2 regions of the Achromobacter sp. SX5 genome follow, and region 2 is predicted to be linked to the other one. Evidence: riboswitches for the same ligand, from Rfam matches in the RefSeq annotation. Region 2 holds a riboswitch; the other holds the start of a gene.

Region 1 (4,376 bases), 1.2 Mb from region 2:
TCGCCGGGTTGCCCTGCGCGTCCTTGGACACGCCGACCAGGCGGCCGGCCATGTTGCGCTTGAAGGCGTCCTTGCAGGCCATGAAGCCGGCATGCGGGCCGCCGAAACCGAACGGCACGCCGAAGCGCTGGGCCGAACCGATGGCGATGTCCGCGCCCCACTCGCCCGGCGCGGCCAGCAGGGCCAGCGCCAGCAGGTCGGTGGCCACGGCCACGATCGCGCCCTGCGCGTGCGCGGCCTCGGCCAGCTTGCGGTAGTCGGCCACCGAGCCGGTGCTGTGCGGGTACTGCAGCAGCACGCCGAAGCACTCGGGCAGGCCTTCGGCCTCGTCGCCCACGGCCAGTTCGATGTCCAGGCCCTCGGCGCGCGTGCGCACGACTTCGAGGGTCTGGGGGTGCACATGGCGCGAGACGAAGAATACCTGGCTCTTGGACTTGGCGCTGCGGCGCGCCAGCGTCATGGCTTCGGCCGCGGCCGTGCCTTCGTCCAGCAACGAGGCGTTGGAGATGTCCAGCCCGGTCAGGTCGGCGACCATGGTCTGGTAGTTCAGCAGGGCTTCAAGGCGGCCCTGCGAGATTTCGGGCTGGTACGGCGTGTAGGCCGTGTACCAGGCGGGATTTTCGAGGATGTTGCGCAGCACCACGTTGGGCGTGTGGGTGCCGTAGTACCCCTGGCCGATGTAGCTGCGGTAGACCTGGTTGCGGCCGGCGATCTGCTTGAGCTCGGCCAGCACGTCGGTTTCGCTGCGCGACTGCGGCAGCGCCAGCGGGGCCTGGCTGCGGATCTTGGGCGGCACGACTTCGTCGATCAGGGCGTCCAGGCTGGGGCTGCCGATGACGGCGAGCATGGCGGCCTGGTCGGCGTCGGAAGGGCCGATGTGGCGGGGAATGAAGTCGGTATGGGTGTCTAGGGCGCGCGACATGGGGGGAGATCTCGGGATGGCGGGGACGGACGCGATGGCGGCTTGCGCGGGCGGACGGACCGCCCGCGCAAGAACCGGCTTAGCCGTTGGCGACGGCTTCGTAGCCGGCGGCGTCCAGCAGCTTGTCGGCGTCGGCGGCGTTGACCGGCTTGATCTTGAAGATCCAGGCGGTGAAGGCGGATTCGTTGATCAGGTTGGGGTTGTTTTCGAGTTCTTCGTTGAACGCGACGATTTCGCCGGCCACGGGCGCGTAGATGTCGGAGGCGGCCTTGACCGACTCGACCACGCCGGCGGTCTCGCCGGCCTTCAGCTGGGCGCCGACCTTCACGTCGCCGACGAAAACCAGGTCGCCCAGCTGGTCCTGGGCGGTATCGGTGATGCCGACGACGAACACGTCGCCCTCGGCTTTGACCCATTCATGGGACTCGGTGTACTTGCGATCGGTGGGCAGACTCATGGGAGCTCCTGGGAATACGGGTAGATGAATGGTGTTGCGCGCCTCGCGCGGGCGGCCATGGCGTCCCGCGCGAAGCTTCGAGTTTACGAGTGTTCGACGGCCTTGCCGTTACGCACGAAGGGCAATTTGCAGGCCAGGGCGGGCACCCATTTGCCGCGGATGTCGACCTCGACCGTGTCGCCGGGCTTGACGCTCTGCGGCAGGCGGGCGAAACCGATGGACACGCCCAGCGTGGGCGACATGGTGCCGCTGGTCAGCTCGCCCATGCCGTCCTTGGTGCGCACGGCCATGTGCGCGCGCATGACGCCGCGTTCCTGCAGCTTCAGGCCGAGGAAGGCGGCCGGGGTGGCGAACTGTTCCAGCGCCTCGCGGCCGATGAAGCGGCGCTCGGCGTCCTTCAGCGACACCGTCCAGGTCAGGCCGGCCTGGTTCGGCTGGATCAGTTCGTCCATGTCCTGGCCGTAGAGGTTCATGCCGGCTTCCAGGCGCAGCGTATCGCGCGCGCCCAGGCCGCAGGGACGCACGCCCTGGGCGGCCAGGTCGCGCCACAACTGCACCACTTCGGTGGCGGGCAGCACGATTTCGAAGCCGTCCTCGCCGGTGTAGCCGGTGCGGGCCACCAGCGTGTCATCGCCGACCACGGCGGCCACGAACGGGGTCAGCGGCTCGGTGGCGGCCTGCCAGGCCGGGCGCGCGGCCCACACCTTGGCGCGGGCGTTGGGGCCCTGCACGGCCACCATGGCGAGGTCGCGGCGGGCCGTGATGGCCACGTCGAAACCGCCGGCCTGCTTGACGCGCTGCATCCAGGCGATGTCCTTGTCGGCGGTGCCGGCGTTGACCACCACACGCCATTCGTCGGCGGCGAAGAAATAGATGATGAGATCGTCGATCACGCCGCCCTGCGGGTTCAGCATGCAGCTGTACAGCGCCTTGCCGGGCACGGTCAGCTTGGCCACGTCGTTGGCGACCAGGCGCTGCAGGAAGGCGAATGCGTCCGGGCCGGCAATGTCCACGTTCAGCATGTGCGAGACGTCGAACATGCCCGCGTCCTGGCGCACGGCGTGGTGCTCTTCCAGTTGCGAGCCGTAGGCCAGCGGCATGTCCCAGCCGCCGAAATCGACCATTCGGGCGCCGGCGGCGACGTGTTCTTCGGCTAGCGGGGTGCGTTTGAGGGTTGCGGACATGCGCGGAAACTCCGGGGCGGCTTGGTTGCCAGGGTTACGGAATGCCGGTGGTGCCAGGCGGGCTGCGCCCTGCACTACGGCTGAATCTTCCGCCCCTCTGTCCTTTTGCCTGAGAGTTGCCCCGCTAGGCGGGTTTGCACCTTCGGCGCCTGGGCTGCTCGACATGTCCCTTGTTTCAGGGGCGGCGCCAGGTCTCTCCAGAGTACTGTTTTGCCGTGTCCACGCGGTGATAAACCGGGACGGGGCAAGCATGGGCGGTATGGGTTACCTGAGCGATTCCGGGCGAATTGCGCCTTCGGCGGCGGCCGGATGGACAGGCCGCTCTCTCCCGCAACATGCGTGACAGCGGCGAAAGCATACAACGAAAGCCATCGGCAGGGAATGGGAACCGCGGCCCGTGCTAGCCCAACGCGGTATCCAGCAGCATCATCAGCACGAAGCCCAGCATCAGCCCGCAGGTGGCGTAGACCTCGTGCCCCTTGCGGTGCGACTCGGGGATGATCTCGTGGCTGATGACGAACAGCATGGCGCCGGCGGCGAAGCCCAGGCCCCAGGGCAGCATCGGCGCCGACCAGCCGACCACGGCCGCGCCCAGCACCGCGCCCAGGGGCTCGACCATGCCCGACAGCATGCCCAGCGCCGCCGCGAAGGCCCGCGGATAGCCCGCGGCCAGCAGCGCCACGGCCACCACCAGCCCCTCGGGGATGTCCTGGATCGCGATGCCGGTGGCCAGCGCGGTGCCGCGCAAGGGATCGTTGCCGGCGTAGCCCACGCCGATGGCCAGGCCCTCGGGCAGGTTGTGCAGCGTGATGGCGAACACGAACAGCCAGGTGCGGCGCAGCCGGTGCGCCTCGATGCCTTCGCGTCCCTTGATGAAATGCTCGTGCGGCAGCGTGCGGTCCATGAGCAGCAGCACCGCGGCCCCCAGCAGCACGGCGCCCGCCACCGTAAGCCCTGCCCCCCAGGGGCCGTAGCCCAGCCCGCGCGCCGCGGCGATGCCGGGCGCCACCAGTGAGAAGGCGCTGGCCGCCAGCATCACGCCGGCGCCGAAGCCGAACATGCTGTCCTGCAGTTTCTGCGGAATGCTGCGGGCGAACAGGATGGGCACGGTGCCCAGCGCCGTCGCGGCGGCCGCCACCAGCCCGCCCAGCAAGGCGTCGGCCACGTGCGGCGCGCGCACGTCCAGGTACGCCCACAACTGGTGCAGGGCCAGGCAGGAAACCAGCACGGCCAGCGTCCAGACGCTGATGCTGGTGGCGGCGGGCCGCACACGATGGCGGCTGAAGGTATTCATACGGCGCTGCCCTCCTTCAGAGAGTCGCGTTCAGCGCTGCGCCGCGGCGTAGCGGCGCGCCACTTCAGGCCAGTTGACGACATTGTAGAAGGCCGCGATGTATTCCGGCCTGCGGTTCTGGTACTTCAGGTAATAGGCATGCTCCCAGACGTCCAGCCCCAGGATGGGCGTATTGCCGTGCATCAGCGGGCTGTCCTGGTTGGCGCTGCTCTCGACCGTCAGCCGGCCCTCGGGCGTGACCGAGAGCCAGGCCCAGCCGCTACCGAAACGGGTCAGCGCGGCCTTGGTGAACGCCTCGCGGAACGCGTCCATGCCGCCCAGCTCGGACGCGATGGCGGCGGCCAGCGCGCCGTCGGGCGCGCCGCCGCCGGCCGGCGACATCACGGCCCAGAACAGGCTGTGGTTGGCGTGGCCGCCGCCGTGGTTGCGCACCGCGCCGCGCACGGCCTCGGGCAGCTGCTCCAGGCGCGCCACCAGCGCTTCGACCGGCTCGTCGGCGGCGATGCCGGCCCCTTCCAG
Region 2 (4,376 bases):
AAGGAGCCACGCATGAGTACCCAAATGAGCGCCTATCAAGGCGCGAAGCGCAGTCGTGGCAGGTCCCCGGCGAGCATTCGCAACGCGGAGAGGCGCTCATTTGGGTACTCACCCTTCGGGCAGGCCGGTAATCGGGCGCCAGGCGTCGTTGCACTCACCTTGCGTGGCACAGCCACGCGGCGGCGAGCGCGCCTAGCCTGGCGCCCGATTACCGGCCTGTGCGTGGCTCCTTTTAGTGTGAACAGGCCCTAAACGGTTATAAGAGAAACGATTCTAGGGACGGGCACGCCCGGCGCGAACGAAGACTTCGTTCGGTGCTTATGGCCGGGGCGTTTGGTTATGGCCGCGCGGCATATGCGCGCGGCGCGCCGAAAACGTTCAGAACGGCTTGACGACCACCAGCGCGACGATCGCGGAAGCCGCGACCACGGTGAACGGCGCGTACCAATCGATCAGCGGCGGACGCTGCGCGCCGCCGCCGGCCATGCGGCGCAAGGCCTTGCTCTGGACGCCCAGCAGCGCCGACAGCGCCAGCGCGATGGCGATCTTCACCCAGATCCAGTTCATGATGAACCAGCCGAAGGTCACGGCCAGGTGCAGGCCGACCAGCCAGGCCAGCACCATGGCCGGCGTGGTCACGTACAGGGTCCAGCGGCGCAGCGCGCCGAGCATCCTGCTTTCTTTCGGGGCTTCGCCGCCTTCCTGGGGCTGCGAGGACAGCAGGAACAGCGACACGAACAGCGAGCCGCCCAGCCAGGCGACCACGGCCGCCACGTGGAGCATTTTCAGGAATTGGTATGTCATGGCCGGCATTATCGCCGCAGGCGCGCGCCGCGGCGAACCGGCTTGCAACGGCAATTTGCGCTACGGCAAAGCGGCGGCCCGGCGCGGCCTTACTTGGCGGCGTCGGCGCCTGCCGGCGGCGGGCTGCCCGCCGGCGCCGCCTTGCTGTCCGAAGGCGCGGCCGCCTTGCTGTCCGCGGGCGCGGCCTTGCCATTGGCGGCCGGCGTATCACTGGCGGCCGCCGGGTTCAAGGTGTCGGCCGGCGCGTCCGGCGACACCGCGGGCTCGGCCGGCGCGGGCTTGGGCGGCGTCTTGCCGCGTCCGGCCGGCGCCGGCTGCGGCGCCGAAGCGGCCTGCGCGTCCGGCAGGAAGCGCTGCAACAGCTGGAAAAATCCGTCGTAGAACTGGGGCCGCGCCACCGTCTGGCTGGCGGTCTTGACCAGCGAATCGTCGCTGGCGCCGAACGGCATGGACACCTGGCCCAGCACGCTCACGCCCACGCTGGCCGAATTGGCGGTGCGCTTGATCGAATAGCGGTCCTGCATCGCGGTGGCGAACACCGTCGAGCGCTCGTTCGACGCGCCATCGGCGGCGCATTCGATATTGAAGCTGATCTGCGTATGCTGGCCGTCCTCGGCCTGGAAATTCTTGTGCCCGGTCACGCGCGCCGACTCGAAGCGGTCGATCAGATAGCCCTGGCTCAGCAAGGCCCGCCGGCCCGCGTCGCAGGCGGCCACGCTGCTGGCGGCGACGCCGCGCGAGTAGGTGTCGTTCTGGGTGAAGTCCTCCTTCTCGTACGCGGGCTTGGGGGAGGAGCATCCGGCCACGGCGCCCGTCAGGGCGGCGAGCAGGATCAGGGACGGACGGCGGGTGATACGAGGCATGTATGGGTCCGCGAGCCGGCGGCTTGCGGCAATGTGATGCGTGAACGTCGGTTATAGCGCATCCCCCCGCCTCAAGCCTTTACCAGGAATGAACAGTTCAACAGAGAGGTAACAGGCGATATAACAGGGACAAAACGAACGGCTACTGGGACTAACCCCTGGTCCCACGCCGCCGGATTTTGGCTATTCTGCCCGCGTCGATCCAAAACCCCGCAGAAGAGACCTGCCCGCCGCGGCAGGCGCCGACGGAGCAACCGCCCCGGAAACTCTCAGGCAACCAGGACTGCGCGGTCTAGACAATCTGGAGAGCGGCGCCGCGCGCGCCCACCGAAGGGGAACCCGCCGCCCTCCGCGCGGCGCGTGAAACTCTCAGGTACCAAGACAGATGGGGTGCTGCGGCCGGGTGGCCGCGGCCACCCTACCCTTGGAGCGACCATGCCCCGCATCGCCATCATCGGCGCCGGCATCACCGGCGTCACGTCCGCCCATGCCCTGAACAAGCTGGGATTCGACGTCACCGTCTACGACCGCCAGCGCTACCCCGCCATGGAGACTTCCTACGCCAACGGCGGCCAGCTGTCGGCCAGCAACGCCGAGGTCTGGAACAGCGTGTCCACCATCATGAAAGGCCTGCGCTGGCTGGGCCGCCACGACGCCCCGCTGCTGCTCAATCCGCGTCCGGGCTGGCACAAGTATTCCTGGCTGGCCCAGTTCATCGGGCAGATCCGCAACTATCGCCAGAACACCATCGAGACCACCCGCCTGGCCATCGAGGCGCGCCAGCACCTTTACGCCATGGCCGAAGAAGAAGGCATCGATTTCGACCTGGAGCGCCGCGGCATCCTGCACATCTACCACGACGCGGCCAGCTTCGACACCGCGCGCCGCGCCAACGCGCTGCTGCGGCAAGGCGGGCTGGAGCGCTACGAGGTAACCGCGGAAGAAGCGCGCCGCATCGAGCCGGCCCTGCAGACCGCCTGCCACGCCGGCTTCTACACGCCGTCGGACGCCACCGGCGACATCCACAAGTTCACCAGCGGCCTGGCCCGCGCCTGCCAGCGCCGCGGCGTGCGGTTCGTGCAGGACGCCGACATCACCGCCATCGCGCACGAGGGCGGCGCCTACCGTCTGGACCTGGCGGCAGGCGCGCTGCCGGCCCGCCAGGAATCGGCCGACGCCGTGGTGATCTGCGCCGGCGCGGCCAGCCGCCAGTTCGCGCGGCAGCTCGGAGACTCGCTCAACATCTACCCGGTCAAGGGCTATTCGATCAGCGTGCACCTGGACGACGAGGCCAGCCGCGCCGCCGCGCCCTGCGTGAGCCTGCTGGACGAGGCCGCCAAGATCGTCACCAGCCGCCTGGGCGACCGCTTCCGCGTGGCCGGCACGGCGGAATTCAACGGGTTCAACCTGGACATCCGGGCCGAACGCGTGCAGCCGCTGGTGGACTGGACCCGCCGCCACTTCCCCGGCGTGCGCACCGCGCGCGTGGTGCCGTGGTGCGGGCTGCGCCCGATGACGCCGAACATGATGCCCAGGGTCGGCCCCGGCAAGCGGCCGGGGGTGTTCTACAACACCGGCCACGGCCACCTGGGATGGACGCTGTCGGCCGCGACCGCCCAGATGCTGGCGGCCAGCGTCCAGGCGGGCATGGGCCGGGCCTGAGCCCTGCGGCGCTCAATGCGCCGCGACCGCTTCCCTGCTGTCCTGCTCGACGGCGCGCGGCGGCGCGCCTTCCGCGCCCGGCGGGCAGGCGTTCTTGCAGATCCGCCCGTCCTTCATCACCAGGCTGATGCGGTCCGGGTCGATCAGCAGCGACAGGTCCTCCAGCGGATTGCCGTCGACCATGACCACGTCCGCCAGATAGCCGGGACGCAGCATGCCCAGCTCGTGCGGCCGCTGCATGATCTCCCCGCCCAGCCGGGTGGCCGACACCAGCGCCTCGGTGGGCGTCATGCCGACATAATCCACGAAATACTGGAGATCGGAGGCGTTGGTTCCGTGCGGCATCCAGGCGAAGCCGTAGTCTCCGCCAGGCAGGATGCGTATGCCGCGCCGGTGCATCTTGCGCAGCGATTCGGCGGCGATCTCCAGTTCGCGCTTGTAGCCCATCTGCTCGGCGGCGGCGGGCGTGATGCCGTAGTCGGAAGCATGGAAGGCGGTGCGAACCAGCCAGCCGATGCCCGGCGCCACGAAGTGCCTGTCCTTGTTGGCTTCCAGCATGTCGAGCGCCTCGTCGTCGGCGAAGCTGGCGTGATAGATCATCTCGATGCCGTGCCGCACGCATTGCTTGACCGATTCGCTCGAACGCGCGTGCGCCGCCACGCGCTTGCCGAAACGCTTGGCCTCGGCCGCCAGCATGGCGATCTCCTCTTCCGAGAATGGCGACATTTCGGCCGGCAGCCCGGCGATGTACTCGCCCGACAGATTGATCTTCAGGTGGTCGACGCCGTACTTGATGAAGGTGCGCGCCGACCGCCGGATCTCTTCGGGGCCGCTGCAGACGCTGCCGAAGCTGAGTTCATCGAACGGCATGTGCGGCAGCGTGTTGTCGCCCAGCGCGCCGATCGTGGTGATCTCCTGGCTGCCCGCCAGGTAGCGGGGGCCGGGGCATTCCCCCGCGTCGATCGCGTTGCGCAGCACCACGTCCAGGCGCGGCTTGGCGGCCGCCGCGCCGACGGCCGAGGTCCAGCCCATCTCCAGATAGCGCTT

The links. A riboswitch is a leader RNA that binds a small molecule or an ion and turns the genes downstream of it on or off. The one in region 2 is predicted to bind glycine.
Region 1: another riboswitch for glycine. It lies ahead of gcvT (glycine cleavage system aminomethyltransferase GcvT); the one in region 2 lies ahead of AC1M14_RS09445 (D-amino acid dehydrogenase).

Annotation. Positions count from the first base shown of each region.
Region 1 covers NZ_CM160041.1:832,465-836,840, reverse strand. The annotation lists gene gcvP (aminomethyl-transferring glycine dehydrogenase) at 1-922, opposite strand, end outside; gene gcvH (glycine cleavage system protein GcvH) at 1,002-1,379, opposite strand; gene gcvT (glycine cleavage system aminomethyltransferase GcvT) at 1,463-2,563, opposite strand; glycine riboswitch at 2,651-2,774, opposite strand; glycine riboswitch at 2,809-2,904, opposite strand; gene AC1M14_RS03855 (ZIP family metal transporter) at 2,964-3,857, opposite strand; gene AC1M14_RS03850 (superoxide dismutase) at 3,888-4,376, opposite strand, start outside.
Region 2 covers NZ_CM160041.1:2,002,177-2,006,552, reverse strand. The annotation lists gene AC1M14_RS09455 (CopD family protein) at 379-804, opposite strand; gene AC1M14_RS09450 (DUF2242 domain-containing protein) at 894-1,667, opposite strand; glycine riboswitch at 1,871-1,963, shown strand; glycine riboswitch at 1,965-2,056, shown strand; gene AC1M14_RS09445 (D-amino acid dehydrogenase) at 2,103-3,329, shown strand; gene AC1M14_RS09440 (metal-dependent hydrolase family protein) at 3,342-4,376, opposite strand, start outside.